4 regions of the Pseudomonas kitaguniensis genome follow, and region 2 is predicted to be linked to each of the others. Evidence: predicted binding sites of a transcription regulator. Region 2 holds the regulator's gene; each other region holds the start of a gene.

Region 1 (4,196 bases), on a different contig from region 2:
TCGTCGTCACCTACTTCGAGTTCGTCGTTTTCCAGATCATCGTCGCTCATGTTCTACCTCATGACTTGCGAAAAGCAGATTAGTTATAGCCCAGCTTCACCCTCTGTCGAGGTCGCCGGAAAAAATCAATAGCCAGCGGATAACCAGTGGCTTATGCCCCATCACCGTGCAAGGTGGCGAGGACTTTACGAGCACCGCCATGATCACGGTGCTCGCCCAGATAAACACCTTGCCAGATCCCTATCGCCAAGCGGCCGGCATTGACCGGCAAACTCAGCTGGCAGCCCAGGAGACTGGCCTTGAAGTGCGCCGGCAGGTCATCCGGCCCTTCGTCGTTATGTTCATATCCCACCGTACCTTGAGGCACCAGCGCATTGAAAAAACGTTCGAAGTCACGGCGCACCGCCGGGTCGGCATTCTCGTTGACGGTCAACGAGGCCGATGTGTGCTGCAGCCACAGATGTAACAGGCCCACACGACAAGCCTTCAATTCAGGCAAGCCGGCGAGCAATTCGTCCGTCACCAAGTGAAAGCCCCGGGGCTTGGCCCGCAGGGTTATCAGAGTCTGTTGCCACATACAGTTCTCCGCCCATCGGCGCGCATTCTAGCGCGCTCTGGGAAAAAACAAAGTGCCGAATACGCCTACATGCCTGTAGGACATCTGCACGGTGAAACGTACCGCGTGCGCACCCTCACAAACTTTGCGCAAAAACCGGTACAGCGTCTTATCACTGACAAACGCCAGGCAAAAAAATGCCCGGCAAGCCGGGCATCTTTTTTTCGCACGCTTACAAGTTGTAACCGCGTTCGTTGTGTTGCGCCAGATCGAGGCCAACGGCCTCTTCTTCCTCGGCAACCCGCAAGCCCATGACCGCATCCAGCACCTTAAGGATGATGAAGGTCACGATGGCCGTGTAGATCACGGTGAAACCAACGCCTTTGCACTGGACCCAGACTTGCGCCGCGATGTCGGTCGTCGCGGCGTTGAAGCCACCCATGGCCGGTGCAGCGAACACACCGGTGAGGATCGCGCCGAGGATACCGCCGATACCGTGCACGCCGAAGGCGTCCAGGGAGTCGTCGTAACCCAGTTTGCGTTTCAGCGTAGTGGCGCAGAAGAAGCACACCACGCCCGCCGCCAGGCCGATAACCAGCGCGCCCATCGGGCCCACGGTGCCCGCAGCCGGAGTAATTGCCACAAGGCCTGCCACCACACCCGAGGCGATGCCCAGTGCGCTTGGCTTACCGTGGGTGACCCACTCGGCGAACATCCAGCCCAGCGCCGCAGCAGCGGTAGCGATCTGAGTCACCAGCATTGCCATACCGGCAGTGCCGTTGGCCGCAGCAGCGGAACCTGCGTTGAAACCGAACCAGCCAACCCACAGCATGGCCGCACCGACCAGGGTGTAACCCAGGTTGTGAGGCGCCATCGGGGTGGTCGGGAAACCTTTACGCTTGCCGAGTACCAGGCACGCCACCAGGCCGGCAACACCGGCGTTGATGTGCACCACGGTGCCGCCTGCGAAATCCAGTACGCCCCAGTCGCCCAACAACGACCCCGGACCGCCCCACACCATGTGCGCAATTGGCGCGTACACCAAGGTGAACCAGACGCCCATGAAGATCAGCATCGCAGAGAACTTCATACGCTCGGCAAAAGCACCGACGATCAGCGCAGGCGTAATGATGGCGAACGTCATCTGGAAGGTGACGAATACCGCCTCAGGGAACAGCGCCGCAGGGCCGGTGATGCTCGCCGGGGTGACACCCGACAGGAACAGTTTGGACAGGCCGCCCACGAACGAGTTGAAGTTGACGACGCCTGCTTCCATACCGGTCGTGTCGAACGCCATGCTGTAGCCGTAAACGAACCACAGAATGCTGATCAGACCGGTGATGGCGAAGCACTGCATCATCACCGAAAGAATGTTTTTGGAGCGAACCATGCCGCCGTAAAACAGCGCCAGGCCTGGAATAGTCATGAACAGCACCAACGCGGTGGATGTCAGCATCCATGCGGTGTCGCCGGAATTGAGGACTGGAGCTGGGGCTGGGTCCGCCGCCAATGCCAAGGCCGGCATTACGAGGGACAACAGGGCTCCGAGCCCTGCGAATTTACGCAGAGTCATAGTGTTTTCTCCTGGGGCGTTGGGGTTTGGCGGCTTAGATTGCGTCGGTATCGGTTTCGCCGGTACGGATGCGAATCGCCTGTTCCAGATTGACCACGAAAATCTTGCCGTCACCGATTTTGCCGGTGTTGGCCGCCTTGGTTATCGCCTCGATAACACGGTCAAGATCCTTGTCGTCAATGGCGACATCAATCTTCACCTTAGGCAGGAAATCCACCACGTATTCCGCGCCACGGTACAGCTCGGTGTGACCCTTCTGCCGACCGAAGCCCTTGACCTCGGTAACGGTAATGCCCTGCACGCCGATCTCGGACAACGACTCGCGTACATCGTCCAACTTGAACGGCTTGATGATGGCAGTGACTAGCTTCATGAAAACTCTCTCCCGAATTGGTGGACTTGCCCCAGGAAAACAAACCCGTCTCAAGTCTAAGCGCAGCGCCTGGCTTTGTAACGCGTCGTCGCCTCGGCATGTGCCGTTGCAACGCCAGCGAACCACTGGTGACGAAACCTGTACCCCTGATCCGTCGGCGCACTGCATTCGTCACAGCGACTGCATCAGTGCATGGGTCATGATCGTCTAAGCAGAAACCTTGCCAGCTCCGTAAAAACCACTGAAATCAGTTCGTTGCCCGGTTTTGCGTGCCTGCACGGCGGTTTGGCGACTGCAATGCGCACAATAACGGTGCGCCACTGCCCGCCCCTCTGCGCGAAAAACGTGCATCCAACACGGTAAAAAGACTATAGACGCTGCGTGATACACTGCCCGCCAACAGTATTCCGGAATATGTCCCATGCTCGCGCCCAAAGACCTACTCGACGCCCTGAGCGGCCACGCCTCTCGCCTGTTCAGCGGCGACACCGCGCTGCCCCGCACTGAAATCGAAAGCCAGTTCAAGGCATTGCTGCAGAGCGGTTTCAGCAAACTCGACCTGGTGAGCCGCGAAGAGTTTGATAGCCAAATGGTAGTGCTGGCCCGCACCCGTGCGCGGCTGGAAAGCCTGGAAGCGAAAGTCGCAGAGTTTGAAGCCAGGCTAATGCTGCCCTCCGCTGAATAAACGGATTTCTTGAAACTGATGGGAAGGCTGCAATGGTCTTCCTGCTATCTTCATCCAGCTAATGTCTTCAGGAACATTCCTACGACATGCGCTTACGCTTTCCGATAGCATCGCCACGCCCAATCTCTTTAGGCTGCTTGCTGCTGAACATTCAGCGCTGGGTTTGGCGACCCGGAAAGCTTGCGACGCACAGCGTCCACCATCCGATATCGGGTATTAAACCGAGCTCGTTTTATGGCGGCTGTGTGTGGGAGACCCCAGGGTCTGCCGGTATTCGCTTGCACCGGCTCGCCAACCTGCACGCAGCTGTCACCCTTATCGTTTGGCGACGGTAAACGGCAGTCCACTCAAGCGAATATGGGTACTGCACCATGGACAACGACCACTTCATTCCTCATGTGTTTACGCGGCACAATCTGCATCTTCACGCGCTTTTGTTGGAGAACCAGGCTTGGTTCAGCGCGCGTGATTTGGGTCGGTTGCTGAGGCTCTATTTGGACGAGCGAGCGTTGCGGAAGCTTGATCCAGATCAACGTCAGTATCGAAAGGCGCTCCATCATGGTGCTGTCGAACGGACGCTGCTGATCAGCGAGTCAGGTGTCTACGCCCTTCTGATTTACCATTATTGCCCGGAGTATCGAGGTCTTCGGGAGTGGCTAACGCACGAAGTTGTTCCTGCCATACGCGATGCGCAAAAAGGCACCAATTGTGATCATCCAATACTGAGTTTGTTAGCTTGGCCACAGACGTCTCTTAGCCTTCTACACTGGAACAATCAGGCATGGATAAGGCTACAAGACGTACCGCACATGCTTCCAGAGCCCGCCCGCACACATGGGGAGAAAAAACTAGCTTGGTGGAAACGCAGCGATCGACCCCAATCGGCAAACAAATAAACAATATATTAAGCCCTCACTGAGTTAACGCGAAAATCGTAAAAACCGAACTCTCTATCAGCCGGTGTAGCTGCAGAAAACGCTAGGAAAAGTCAGAACTGTTGTGGCAGCCT
Region 2 (4,196 bases):
ACTTGAGATGTCCTGATACATCTCTTCGACATCCGGTTGCGCGGCCAGGTAATCGGCCACGGGCTTATCCAGCCCGGACTGTTCACGCAGCTCTGGTTTCCAGTAAGGGTTGGGCAGGCAGCGCACATCAAACACCAGGTCGGCATCCACCGGCATGCCGCGCTTGAAGCCAAAAGACTCAACCAGAAATGCCGTACCAGGCTCCGGTTGATTCAACAGCCGCAGCTTGATCGCATCACGCAACTGATAGAGGTTCAGGCCTGTGGTGTTGATCTTGAGGTCGGCGAGGTCAATGATCGGCCCGAGCAGGTTGGTCTCGTCCTCAATGGCTTCGGCCAACGAGCGGTTGGCGCTGCTGAGGGGGTGCCGCCTGCGTGTCTCGGAGAAGCGCTTGAGCAGCGTTTCTTCATCGGCATCCAGGTACAGCACATCGCAATGAATATGCTTGGCGCGCACTTCCTCAAGCAATTGCGGGAAGCGCACCAGATGGCTGGGCAGGTTACGCGCGTCAATCGACACGGCAACCAACGGTTGCGCCAGTTCGGTGTGAATCAGCGCGCGTTCCGCCAGTTCCGGCAGCAGGCCGGCCGGCAAGTTATCGATGCAATAGAAGCCGCTGTCCTCAAGAACGTTGAGGGCGGTACTTTTACCCGAGCCGGAACGGCCGCTGACGATGATCAAGCGCATGATTACTGCCCGTTTTGTTCGTCCAGGACAACCTGATAGAGCGCCTCGTTGCTACTGGCACTGCGCAGTTTGTCGCGTACTTCCTTGCGGTCCAGCATGCTGGCGATCTGCCGGAGCAGCTCCAGGTGTGCATCGGTAGCGGCTTGCGGGACCAGCAGAACGAACAGCAGGTCGACCGGCGCACCGTCGATGGCGTCGAAATCGATGGGTTTTTCCATGTGCAGCAGGGCACTGACAGGCGATTCACAGCCTGGCAGGCGACAGTGCGGGATGGCGATGCCGTTACCAAAACCGGTCGATCCGAGTTTTTCACGGGCAATCAGCGACTCGTAAACAACTTGCTCATCCAGGTCAGGCACTTCGCGGCTGATCAGTTTGGCAATTTCTTCGAGGGCTTTCTTTTTACTGCCGCCCGGCACGTTCACGAGGGAACGGCCGGGGGTCAGGATGGTTTCAAGTCGGATCATGGGGGGAGAGTTAACGACCTGTACCTTGCATCAGGTGCAGATTCTTTTCCTTATGCTTTATGAGTTGGCGGTCCAGCTTGTCGTAGAGCGAGTCAATCGCCGCGTACATGTCGTCATGTTCCGCATTGGCGACGACCTTGGCATTCGGTATGTGCAGGGTGGCCTCGATTTTCTGCTTGAGCTTGTCGACCTCCATGATGACCTGCACGTTGGTGATCTTGTCATAATGCCCCGCAAGCTTGTTCAGCTTGCTCTCGGTGTACTCACGCAGGGGCTTGGTGACTTCCAGCTGGTGTCCACTGATGTTGACTTGCATACAGCTTCTCCTTCGTTGCCAGTGCATAAAGCGACAGGCAGAAATGCCTGCCACTGGAACGCTGTGGCCCGCCCGTCACATCAAACGTTTACGCTCGCTGGAAGGCGCGATCCCAAGGGACTCGCGGTATTTGGCGACGGTTCGACGGGCGACCTGAATGCCTTGTGCCTCCAGTAAACCAGCGATCTTACTGTCACTCAATGGCTTTTTCTGATTTTCCGCGGCAACCAGTTTTTTGATGATCGCGCGGATCGCCGTGGACGAGCATTCACCGCCTTCGGAGGTGCTGACGTGGCTTGAGAAAAAGTATTTCAACTCATAAATACCGCGAGGGGTATGCATGAATTTTTGCGTGGTAACCCGCGAAATCGTTGATTCGTGCATGCCCACCGCTTCGGCGATGTCGTGCAGTACCAAGGGTTTCATCGCCTCGTCGCCATATTCCAGGAAGCCGCGCTGGTGCTCGACGATCTGGGTAGCCACTTTCATCAGGGTTTCGTTGCGGCTTTGCAGGCTCTTGATGAACCAGCGCGCTTCCTGCAACTGGTTGCGCATGAAGGTGTTGTCGGCGCTGGTGTCGGCGCGGCGCACAAAACCAGCATATTGCGGATTGACCCGCAGGCGTGGCACCGATTCCTGGTTCAGCTCCACCAGCCAGCGCTCGTTGTCTTTGCGCACGATCACATCGGGAACCACATATTCAGCTTCACTGGACTCGATCTGTGAGCCCGGGCGCGGGTTGAGGCTCTGTACCAACTCGATGACCTGGCGCAGGTCATCTTCCTTTAGCTTCATGCGGCGCATCAGTTGGCTGTAATCGCGGCTGCCCAGCAGGTCGATGTAGTCGGTTACCAGGCGCTGGGCTTCAGCCAGCCAAGCGGTTTTGGTAGGCAGTTGGCGCAGTTGCAGCAATAAGCACTCGCTGAGCGTGCGCGCGCCGATACCGGCAGGCTCGAACTGTTGGATCCGGTGCAGGACGGCTTCGATTTCATCCAGCTCAATGTCCAGCTCCGGGTCGAAGGCCTCAAGAATTTCCTCAAGGCTTTCGTCCAGGTAGCCCTGATTGTTGATGCAGTCGATCAGCGTCACCGCGATCAGGCGATCGGTATCCGACATCGGTGCCAGGTTCAGTTGCCAGAGCAAGTGGCTCTGCAAGCTTTCGCCAACAGACGTACGGGTGGTGAAGTCCCACTCGTCATCATCGTTGCTCGGCAGGCTGCTGGCGCTGGTCTGGTAAACGTCTTCCCACGCAGTGTCCACGGGGAGTTCGTTGGGAATGCGTTCATTCCATTCGCCGTCCTCAAGGTTATCCACCGTAGGGGCGGTTTCCTGGTAGGAGGGTTCCTGCACATCAGCGTTGGGTTTTTGCTCGATGTTATCGGCCAGCGGGTCTGCATTATCGAAGTCGTCGCCTTCTTCCTGGCGTTCGAGCATCGGATTGGACTCCAGGGCCTCCTGGATTTCCTGTTGCAGGTCCAGGGTCGACAATTGGAGCAGGCGGATGGCCTGTTGCAGCTGCGGTGTCATCGTCAGCTGCTGGCCCATTCTCAGGACTAGCGATGGTTTCATGGCAGGGGCTTAACACCTTATTCGCCGGCGCAATGCGCCATCCACGACAGGGCGCGTGAGCGCCAAACATAAGCAAATTATATGCCTGATATCCAGTGCTTTGCCTAGAGCGCGGTAACAATAAAAAAATCGAGCTTTTTATTGACTCCCGCGCACCCAGGCGCAAGGCCGGACACCGCCGTACTTACAGGCGGAACTCGTGGCCCAGGTAAACTTCCTTGACCAGTTCGTTGGCCAGGATGGTGGCTGAGTCGCCTTCGGCAATCAGCTGGCCATCGTTGACGATATAAGCTGTTTCACAAATATCCAGAGTCTCACGCACGTTGTGGTCGGTGATTAGTACACCGATGCCCTTGGCCTTGAGGTGATGGATGATCTGCTTGATGTCGCCAACCGAGATAGGGTCAACGCCAGCAAACGGCTCGTCCAGCAGGATAAATTTCGGCGCAGTGGCCAGCGCACGGGCGATTTCTACACGGCGACGCTCACCACCCGACAAGCTCATGCCGAGGTTGTCGCGAATATGGTTGATGTGGAACTCCTGCAGCAGGCTTTCCAGTTCCTGGCGGCGGCCGTCACGGTCGAGTTCCTTGCGGGTCTCAAGGATCGCCATGATGTTATCGGCGACCGACAGTTTGCGGAAGATCGACGCTTCCTGGGGCAGATAGCCGATACCTGCGCGCGCACGACCGTGCATCGGCTGGTGGCTTACGTCCAGGTCGTCGATCAATACGCGGCCTTGATCCGCCTGGACCAGCCCCACAATCATGTAGAAGCAAGTAGTCTTGCCGGCACCGTTGGGGCCGAGCAGGCCGACGATCTGGCCGCTGTCGATCGACAGGCTGACATCGCGCACGACCTGGCGGCTTTTATAGGCCTTGGCCAAATGCTGGGCTTTCAGGGTTGCCATTAATTGGCCTTCTTCGCAGCGGGTTTAGGCGCAGGGGCGGCGGCGTCTTTCTGCTTCGGCTGGATAACCATGTCGATACGCGGTTTCGGCGTACCGATTTTCGCGCCGGTCGCACGACCCGCCTGAGCGATCTGCTTCACCGTGTCGTAGGTGATTTTTTCACCGTCGGTGGTGTTGCCATCGCTGCTCACGACACGCGCTTGATCGATCAGAATGATGCGATTTTGCTGGGCGTGATACTGGATGG
Region 3 (4,196 bases), on a different contig from region 2:
TGAGCGCCGTGATGTGGAAGGCGCTGCGCTGGATTTCGAATTCAAGCAATAAACTTCCGGCTAAACGTGACGCCTGCCACTGACCCTCTGTCGGAGACTGGTCAGTCACCTTGGTTTTTGCGAAAAACCCCTGTTGGACCATTTTAAAACGGCTGTTTTAGGGCGTACTCTAGCCCCGCCATCCTATTGAGTCGTCGAGGACCTGCTGGTCATGAAATGCCGTGAAGGCTGTGGCGCTTGCTGCATTGCCCCCTCTATCAGTTCGCCATTACCGGGAATGCCCATGGGCAAACCTGCGGGCGAACGCTGCCTGCACTTGTCGGTCGAACAGCTATGCCAGCTTTTCGGGCAACCGGAGCGGCCAGCGGTGTGCAGTGATTTCAAGGCCGACATTGAGGTCTGCGGCACCGATCAGCCCGATGCGATCCGGTTGATCGGCTGGTGGGAGCAGATGACGGCGGCTTGATGGGCTTTATTATCGGAACTTCAACAATAAGGAATACAACAATGGGTTCGCTGAAACGAATGGCTGTGCTGTGCGGTTTTACGCTGTTGTTCGCCGCCACCGCCCAGGCTGAAGATTGGCAAGTCGCCAAGGACGAAGACGGTATCAAAGTGTCCTTGAGCGAAATTGCCGGCTCCAAGTACAAAGCGTATCGCGGTGTGACCGTGATCAAGGCACCAATTGCAAAGATCCAGGCCCTGCAGGAAGACGTGGCCGCTGCCTGCTCCTGGATCCACGAATGCAAGTCGCAAAAACTGCTCAAGACCGAAGGCGACAAGAGCTGGACCTACACCCAGTTCAAGGCACCGTTCCCGGTGACCGACCGCGACTCGATCCTTGAGATCACCACCTCCAAGGGCGCCGATGGCAGCATCACGCGCACATTGCTCGAAGTGCCGACCTACCAGCCAGAGGTTAAAGGTTACGTGCGTGTTGCCCAGGTAGAGGGTTTTTGGAAGCTGGTGCCCAAAGGCGACAACCAGACCGAAGTGACCTATCAGGTGCACACCGAGCCAGGTGGCAGCGTGCCGTCGTGGCTGGCCAACAAGTTTGTGGTGGACGCACCGTTCAACACGCTGAAAGCCTTGAAGCAACACGCTGAAAAATAAGTCGCATTAATCAGGTGCCTCCTGACGTGAGTGGAACGTTTGCCAAACCCTCAAGGTCCAGATAGTTGTGAGCCCAAACACGGGTTTTATCGAGGAGGCACCGATGCAAAAGTGGCAGATTACCTTCGTTGATGATCACGGCGTACAGTCCGTAGAGCAGTTCACCTGCGATCAAAAGCCAACCCTCGAAGATGCGGCGCACATGATTCGCAACAAGCTGGTTCCGGTGGCTGCGGAGCTGGACCTCAATGACCTGGAAGGCCGTAAACCCGAGCCTACGGTCAAGATTCTTAAAGACCAGAACAGTATTCAGATCCTCGACATCTCACCTGCCGCCTGAACATTCCCTGTTTGCCGTTCAAGCGCCTCTGGTGGAGGTGCCAGGTTCACGCTACTCTGCAATTGAGATCAGCGAGTGATTCGCTAAGGTTTGGTCTTGTCAGCTACATGCTTGTTTTCCAGCGGTGATGTCATTGCCGTCGCACCCGCGCCAGTAGGGCGCGGGCTTCGGGAAGCACGGAAAGTCTATCCATCAGTTTGAGGAGGACGTTTCATGAGCACAGCCTATCAAGAAGACATCAGCACCAACGTTCTGCGCCGCATGAAAGAGGGCGGCTTCGACTTCTCACGTTTTCACCCCATCGAGTTCTACGCCATTTTCCCGGATGAGGAACGGGCGCGCAGGGCTGCGGGTCGATTTCGTGGAGAGTCCCTGAACGCCCAGGTCAGCGCGCGCGATGATGGCGCCTGGTACCTGGAACTGAGCAAAATCATGTTCGCAACCTACGACGGCATAGGAGACTTCGAGCAAGATTTTGAAGCGGTGGTCGAACCGCTGGGCGGGATTATCGAAGGATGGGGCGTCAAGCAAGAGGTGCGTGGGTTACCCATGTAATTCAACGCATGTTGTATGAAAACCGCAGCGTATCGGCTGACCTTCGGGTCGGCCGATTTTGTGTCTGGCGTAGCAAAAATATTCGGAACTTGCGGTGCCATTTTCTGCACCAAAAAAAAGCCACCCAAAGAGGGTGGCTGAAAGGGAAGAGCGTTGCGCTGAAGCCTCAGGACGCGTCCTGTTCAGCAGATGGTGGTGATTATCCGCAAGGGTCGTCGCGCAGTGAAATCAACTCTGACTATGCTGTTGATAGCCAAAGCTCGCATTGCAATGAAGCGCGCGGCGCAAGGGCGGGCATTCTGCGCACCAGGACGGTGCGAGCAGATCCCGGTGGTAATTCAACTAACTGATTTTTAAGTGTTTATGCCGCTGGCACGGGCCTTGCGATGGTTCTTGCGTCCGGGTGACAAGGAGTACGGCATGATCCGCACTTATTACGATGAAATGTACGACGGGGCAGGCCAGGTTCGGCCTCACTACCGCGAGTTCGCCCGCTGGTTGGCCGAAACCCCACCCGAACTGCTGGCACAGCGTCGGCGTGAGGCCGATTTACTGTTCCACCGCGCAGGCATCACCTTCACCCTCTACGGGGACGAGCAGGGCACCGAACGCCTGATTCCCTTCGACACCATCCCGCGCAGCATTCCGGCGAGTGAGTGGCGGGTGGTCGAACGTGGCTGTATTCAACGGGTCAAGGCGCTGAACCTGTTTCTCGCTGACCTGTACCACGATCAACGCATCATCAAGGCCGGGATCATTCCTGCCGAACAGGTGTTGGCCAACGAGCAATACCAATTGGCAATGCAGGGCTTGAACCTGCACCGCGGCCTGTATTCCCACGTCTCTGGGGTCGATCTGGTACGTGATGGTGACGGCACCTACTACGTGCTCGAAGACAACCTGCGTACACCGAGCGGCGTCAGCTACATGCTTGAAGACCGCAAGATGATGATGCGGCTGTTCCCCGAACTGTTCGCCGCCCAGCGCATTGCGCCGATCGACCACTACCCCAACCTGCTGCTCGACACCCTGAAAAGCTCCAGCCCGCTGGATAACCCCAGCGTGGTGGTGCTGACGCCGGGGCGTTTCAACAGCGCGTTTTTCGAACACGCGTTTCTGGCCCGCGAAATGGGTGTGGAACTGGTGGAAGGCGCCGACCTGTTCGTGCGCGATGACCGCGTGTTCATGCGCACCACTGACGGCCCCAAAGCGGTGGACGTGATCTACCGTCGCCTCGACGATGCGTTCCTCGACCCACTGGCGTTCAACCCGGATTCCATGCTCGGCGTGCCCGGCCTGCTCGCGGCGTATCGCTGCGGCAATGTGGTGCTGGCCAATGCGATTGGCACCGGGGTTGCGGACGACAAGTCGGTGTACCCGTTCGTCACCGAGATGATCCGTTTTTACCTGGACGAAGAGCCGATCCTGAAGAACGTTCCGACGTTTCAATGCCGTAAGCCCGACGAATTGTCCCACGTGCTGGCCAACCTGCCAGACCTGGTGGTCAAGGAAACCCAAGGCTCCGGCGGCTACGGCATGCTGGTGGGGCCTGCGTCTTCAAAGGCCGAAATCGAAGCCTTCCGCGCCCGCATCAAGGCCAAGCCGCATGCCTATATCGCGCAGCCGACCCTGTGTTTATCCACCTGCCCAACCTTTGTCGAAAACGGCATTGCGCCGCGCCACATCGACCTGCGCCCGTTCGTCTTGTCCGGCAAGGAAACCCGTGTGGTGCCTGGCGGCTTGACCCGCGTGGCTCTGCGCGAAGGTTCGCTGGTGGTCAACTCGTCCCAGGGCGGCGGCACCAAAGACACCTGGGTGGTCGAGGACTGATGACATGTTGAGTAGAACTGCCTCGGATTTGTACTGGATGTCGCGCTACCTGGAGCGCGCGGAAAACCTCGCGCGCATGCTCGATGTCAGCTATTCGCTGTCGCTGATGCCCCAGGATGGGCGCGGTGATGGCCTGCATGAATTGGCCATGCCGCTGTTGATCACCGGCACGCTGGAGGATTACCACGCGCGTCACGGTGAACTGCATGCCGAACGCCTGCTGCATTTTTTTGCGCTGGACGCGGCCAACCCGGCCAGCATCTACAGTTGCCTCGGCGCCGCGCGGGCCAGCGCGCATGCGGTGCGTGGGCGAATCACCGCCGACATGTGGGAAAACATCAACGCCACCTGGCTGGAT
Region 4 (4,196 bases), on a different contig from region 2:
CGTTACGCTTCTTGCCATCAGCACCGATCGCTACAACCGGGGTGTTTGGCTTGATGCTGCCACGAGCGATACGGCCAACGCCGATAACACCCAGGAAGCTGTTGTAGTCGAGTGCCGAGATTTGCATCTGGAACGGGCCGTCACGGTCAACAGCCGGCGCAGGTACGTTGTCGACGATCGACTGGTACAGCGGGGTCATGTCGTCAGCCATGTCGTTGTGGTCCAGACCGGCAATACCGTTCAGGGCCGAGGCGTAGACGACTTTGAAGTCCAGCTGTTCTTCGGTAGCACCGAGGTTGTCGAACAGGTCAAAGATCTGGTCCAGAACCCAGTCCGGACGCGCGCCTGGACGGTCAACCTTGTTGATGCAGACGATTGGACGCAGGCCGGCTTCGAAAGCCTTCTTGGTCACAAAACGGGTTTGCGGCATAGGGCCGTCTTGAGCGTCAACCAGCAGCAGAACGGAGTCAACCATCGACATTACACGTTCAACTTCGCCGCCGAAGTCGGCGTGGCCCGGGGTGTCCACGATGTTGATGTGGTAGCCGTTCCAGTTGATAGCGGTGTTTTTAGCCAGGATGGTAATACCGCGCTCTTTTTCCTGGTCGTTGGAGTCCATCACGCGCTCGTCGTTGAGCTCGTTGCGCTCCAGGGTGCCGGATTGACGCAAGAGTTTGTCTACCAGGGTGGTTTTACCATGGTCAACGTGAGCAATGATGGCGATGTTACGTAGATTTTCGATCACTTGTGTATCTCGATCAGAGGATTCGGTGTGCTGACAGGTCGTGGCAGCGATTAACAGTAGAGTCAGGCCTTGCCGTTACAGCTTGACGGCAGAGTCGGGGGGCCGGTGACGCAGGCCACAGGCAAACAGCCCCGGGCTCTTAGCTCGGTCGATAAACGCGCACATTGGCATGCCCCTCACTGAGCAAATGGTGGGCATGCAGGCGACTCATCACGCCTTTGTCGCAATACAGCAGGTACTGACGGCTGTTATCCAGTTCCTTGAAACGCGCGTTCAGTGCGTAGAACGGCAGCGCTTGCACGTCGATGCCAGCGATTTCCAGCGGCTCATCTTCAGCGGCATCCGGGTGACGGATATCGACGACGATTTGACCGGCCAGGGCTTCGCTGACTTCTTCGATCTGTACATCCTGGCCCAATTCGTCGATTACGCGGTCGATTGGCACCATTTTGGCGTTCTCAAGCGCACGCTCGAGAATCGCCATGTCGAACTGTTGTTCTTCGTACTCCACGCGGTTGCGCTTGGCGTGGGTCTTGGGGTTCACCGAGATGACCCCGCAATATTCAGGCATGTGCTTGGCAAAATCTGCCGTGCCGATTTCTTCGGCCAGGTCGATGATGTCCTGCTTGTGACTGGCGATCAGCGGGCGCAATACCAGCTTCTCGGTCACGCAGTCGATCAGCGACAGGTTGGGCAGCGTCTGGCTGGCCACCTGGGAAATCGCTTCACCGGTTACCAGTGCGTCAATCTGCAACTGATCGGCGATCTTCGACGCAGCGCGCAACATCATACGCTTCAATACTACGCCCATATGACTGTTATCGACTTTTGCGAGAATTTCGCCGAGTACTTCCTCGAACGGCACGCTCACAAATAGCACGCGCTGGGAGCTGCCGTACTTCTTCCAGATAAAGTGCGCGACTTCCATCACGCCCAATTCGTGTGCACGCCCGCCCAGATTAAAGAAGCAGAAATGGCTCATCAGCCCGCGGCGCATGATCTGGTAAGCCGCGACCGTGGAATCGAAACCGCCGGACATCAATACCAGGGTCTGTTCCAGGGCGCCCAGCGGGTAGCCACCGATGCTGTTGTGCTGGCTGTGGATCACAAACAACCGTTGGTCGCGAATTTCCATGCGCACTTCAATTTGCGGTGCTTTCAGGGAAATTCCGGCGGCGCCGCACTCGCGACGCAGCTTGCTGCCGACGTATTTTTCGACGTCCATGGAGCTGAATGGGTGCTTGCCGGCACGCTTGCAACGCACCGAAAAAATCTTCCCCTCAAGCTCATTGCCGAAGTGCTGTTTGCACTTTTCGGTGATGTCGTCAAAGTCGCCCAGCGGGTACTCGTCGACCTGCAGGAAATGCGCGATGCCCGGCATGCAGCTCAGGCGCTCGGTCATGTCCTTCAAGGCTTTGGCATCGGTCAGGCGGGTTTCCAGTTCGAGATTGTCCCACACACCGTTCACCACCACAGCCGGGTCCAGATCGCGGAGCACGGCACGGATGTTCTTGGCCAACTGACGGATGAAACGCATCCGTACCGGCCGGCTCTTGATGGTGATTTCGGGGAAGACTTTAACGATTAATTTCATGGAAACAGCGCGCGCAGAGCCTGCCGAAAAAGGGGGGCGCGGATTATAGCGGAAATCGCTCAAGGTTTGACCAGTTAATATGCATCACAACTATCGCGCACCAAAACGGATCACTCGCGCACATTAACGCTGCATTGCAGTGCGCCATTTGCTGTAATTTTACGAATTGCACCGTTATAGGGGCTAATTTGAGGCAAAAAGGCCATGTTGGCGCACTGGCATGCAATTTGCTCTCTTGTGAGGCAGGTTGCCTTGGTCGACTATTCGCGCCGGCATCACCCACATTCTAAGGGCTAACTCCACTACCCCAGCCCGAAGCCACCCGGAGGACACCATGTCGAAGTCGGTTCAACTCATCAAAGATCATGACGTTAAATGGATTGATCTGCGCTTCACGGACACAAAAGGCACTCAGCACCACGTGACCATGCCGGCTCGCGACGCGCTGGATGACGCTTTCTTCGAAGAAGGCAAAATGTTCGACGGTTCCTCCATTGCCGGCTGGAAAGGCATTGAAGCTTCCGACATGATCCTGATGCCGGACGACAGCACTGCCGTACTCGACCCGTTCACCGAAGACCCAACCGTGATCATCGTGTGTGACGTGATCGAGCCTTCGACCATGCAAGGCTACGACCGCGACCCACGTGCGATCGCCAAGCGTGCCGAGGAATACCTGAAGTCGACCGGTATCGGTGACACCGTATTCGTAGGCCCGGAGCCAGAATTCTTCATCTTTGATTCGGTCAAGTTCAAGTCCGACATCTCCGGCTCCATGTTCAAAATCTTCTCCGAACAAGGTTCGTGGATGTCTGACCAGGACATCGAAGGCGGCAACAAAGGCCACCGCCCGGGTATCAAAGGTGGCTACTTCCCGGTTCCGCCGTTCGACCATGACCACGAAATCCGTACCTCCATGTGCAACGCCATGGAAGAAATGGGCCTGGTTATCGAAGTTCACCACCACGAAGTGGCCACTGCCGGCCAGAACGAAATCGGTGTGAAGTTCAACACCCTGGTGGCCAAGGCTGACGAAGTTCAGACCCTGAAGTACTGCGTACACAACGTGGCTGATGCCTACGGCCGTACCGCTACCTTCATGCCTAAGCCGCTGTATGGCGATAACGGCTCGGGTATGCACGTTCACTTGTCGATCGCCAAAGAAGGCAAGAACACCTTCGCTGGCGAAGGTTATGCCGGCCTGTCCGACACCGCCCTGTACTTCATCGGCGGTATCATCAAGCACGGTAAGGCCCTGAACGGCTTCACCAACCCATCGACCAACTCCTACAAGCGCTTGGTTCCAGGTTTCGAAGCACCGGTAATGCTGGCCTACTCGGCGCGTAACCGCTCCGCTTCGATCCGTATTCCTTACGTGTCCAGCCCGCGCGCTCGCCGTATCGAAGCCCGCTTCCCGGACCCGGCAGCCAACCCGTACCTGGCCTTCGCTGCGTTGGTAATGGCTGGCTTGGACGGTATCCAGAACAAGATCCACCCTGGCGACGCCGCCGACAAAAACTTGTACGACCTGCCGCCTGAAGAGGCCAAAGAGATCCCACAAGTGTGCGGCAGCCTGAAAGAAGCCCTGGAAGAGCTGGACAAGGGCCGTGCGTTCCTGACCAAAGGCGGCGTGTTCAGCGACGACTTCATCGACGCTTACATCGAGCTGAAAAGCGAAGAAGAAATCAAAGTACGCACCTTCGTACACCCACTGGAATACGAGCTGTACTACAGCTGCTGATCCGGTAGCGCCGCTTAACGCGGCGTGATGAAAAAGACCTCCTTCGGGAGGTCTTTTTTTGCCTGCGCTTTAGCGGGCAGTGCTGCTGTGGCAAGCGGGTTTGCCACACAGGCTCG

Evidence for each region. Region 2 encodes sigma-54, which starts transcription at its own class of promoters, with help from an activator protein. Its sites were predicted from a motif close to ANTGGCATNNANNTTGCTNT; they were not measured.
Region 1: glnK (P-II family nitrogen regulator) is a predicted target of sigma-54. The motif match lies at 2,711-2,730, and genes of this name have one in related genera.
Region 3: ACOZK9_RS06250 (circularly permuted type 2 ATP-grasp protein) is a predicted target of sigma-54. The motif match lies at 2,377-2,396, and genes of this name have one in related genera.
Region 4: glnA (glutamate--ammonia ligase) is a predicted target of sigma-54. The motif match lies at 2,554-2,573, and genes of this name have one in related genera.

What each region holds. Positions count from the first base shown of each region.
Region 1 is NZ_JBLZPT010000007.1:135,218-139,413, reverse strand. Features, by position in the region: gene sutA (transcriptional regulator SutA) at 1-50, opposite strand, end outside; gene ACOZK9_RS12055 (secondary thiamine-phosphate synthase enzyme YjbQ) at 152-577, opposite strand; gene ACOZK9_RS12050 (ammonium transporter) at 789-2,129, opposite strand; gene glnK (P-II family nitrogen regulator) at 2,164-2,502, opposite strand; gene ACOZK9_RS12040 (accessory factor UbiK family protein) at 2,924-3,187, shown strand; gene ACOZK9_RS12035 (BRO-N domain-containing protein) at 3,559-4,083, shown strand.
Region 2 is NZ_JBLZPT010000002.1:257,888-262,083, forward strand. Features, by position in the region: gene rapZ (RNase adapter RapZ) at 1-687, opposite strand, end outside; gene ptsN (PTS IIA-like nitrogen regulatory protein PtsN) at 690-1,154, opposite strand; gene hpf (ribosome hibernation-promoting factor, HPF/YfiA family) at 1,165-1,470, opposite strand; gene ACOZK9_RS05095 (RNA polymerase factor sigma-54) at 1,546-3,039, opposite strand; gene lptB (LPS export ABC transporter ATP-binding protein) at 3,224-3,949, opposite strand; gene lptA (lipopolysaccharide transport periplasmic protein LptA) at 3,949-4,196, opposite strand, start outside.
Region 3 is NZ_JBLZPT010000003.1:171,159-175,354, forward strand. Features, by position in the region: gene ACOZK9_RS06225 (translation initiation factor 2) at 1-52, shown strand, start outside; gene ACOZK9_RS06230 (YkgJ family cysteine cluster protein) at 212-466, shown strand; gene ACOZK9_RS06235 (START domain-containing protein) at 508-1,113, shown strand; gene ACOZK9_RS06240 (hypothetical protein) at 1,217-1,453, shown strand; gene ACOZK9_RS06245 (ribonuclease E inhibitor RraB) at 1,667-2,008, shown strand; gene ACOZK9_RS06250 (circularly permuted type 2 ATP-grasp protein) at 2,429-3,838, shown strand; gene ACOZK9_RS06255 (alpha-E domain-containing protein) at 3,843-4,196, shown strand, end outside.
Region 4 is NZ_JBLZPT010000013.1:160,433-164,628, forward strand. Features, by position in the region: gene typA (translational GTPase TypA) at 1-745, opposite strand, end outside; gene thiI (tRNA uracil 4-sulfurtransferase ThiI) at 885-2,339, opposite strand; gene glnA (glutamate--ammonia ligase) at 2,674-4,080, shown strand.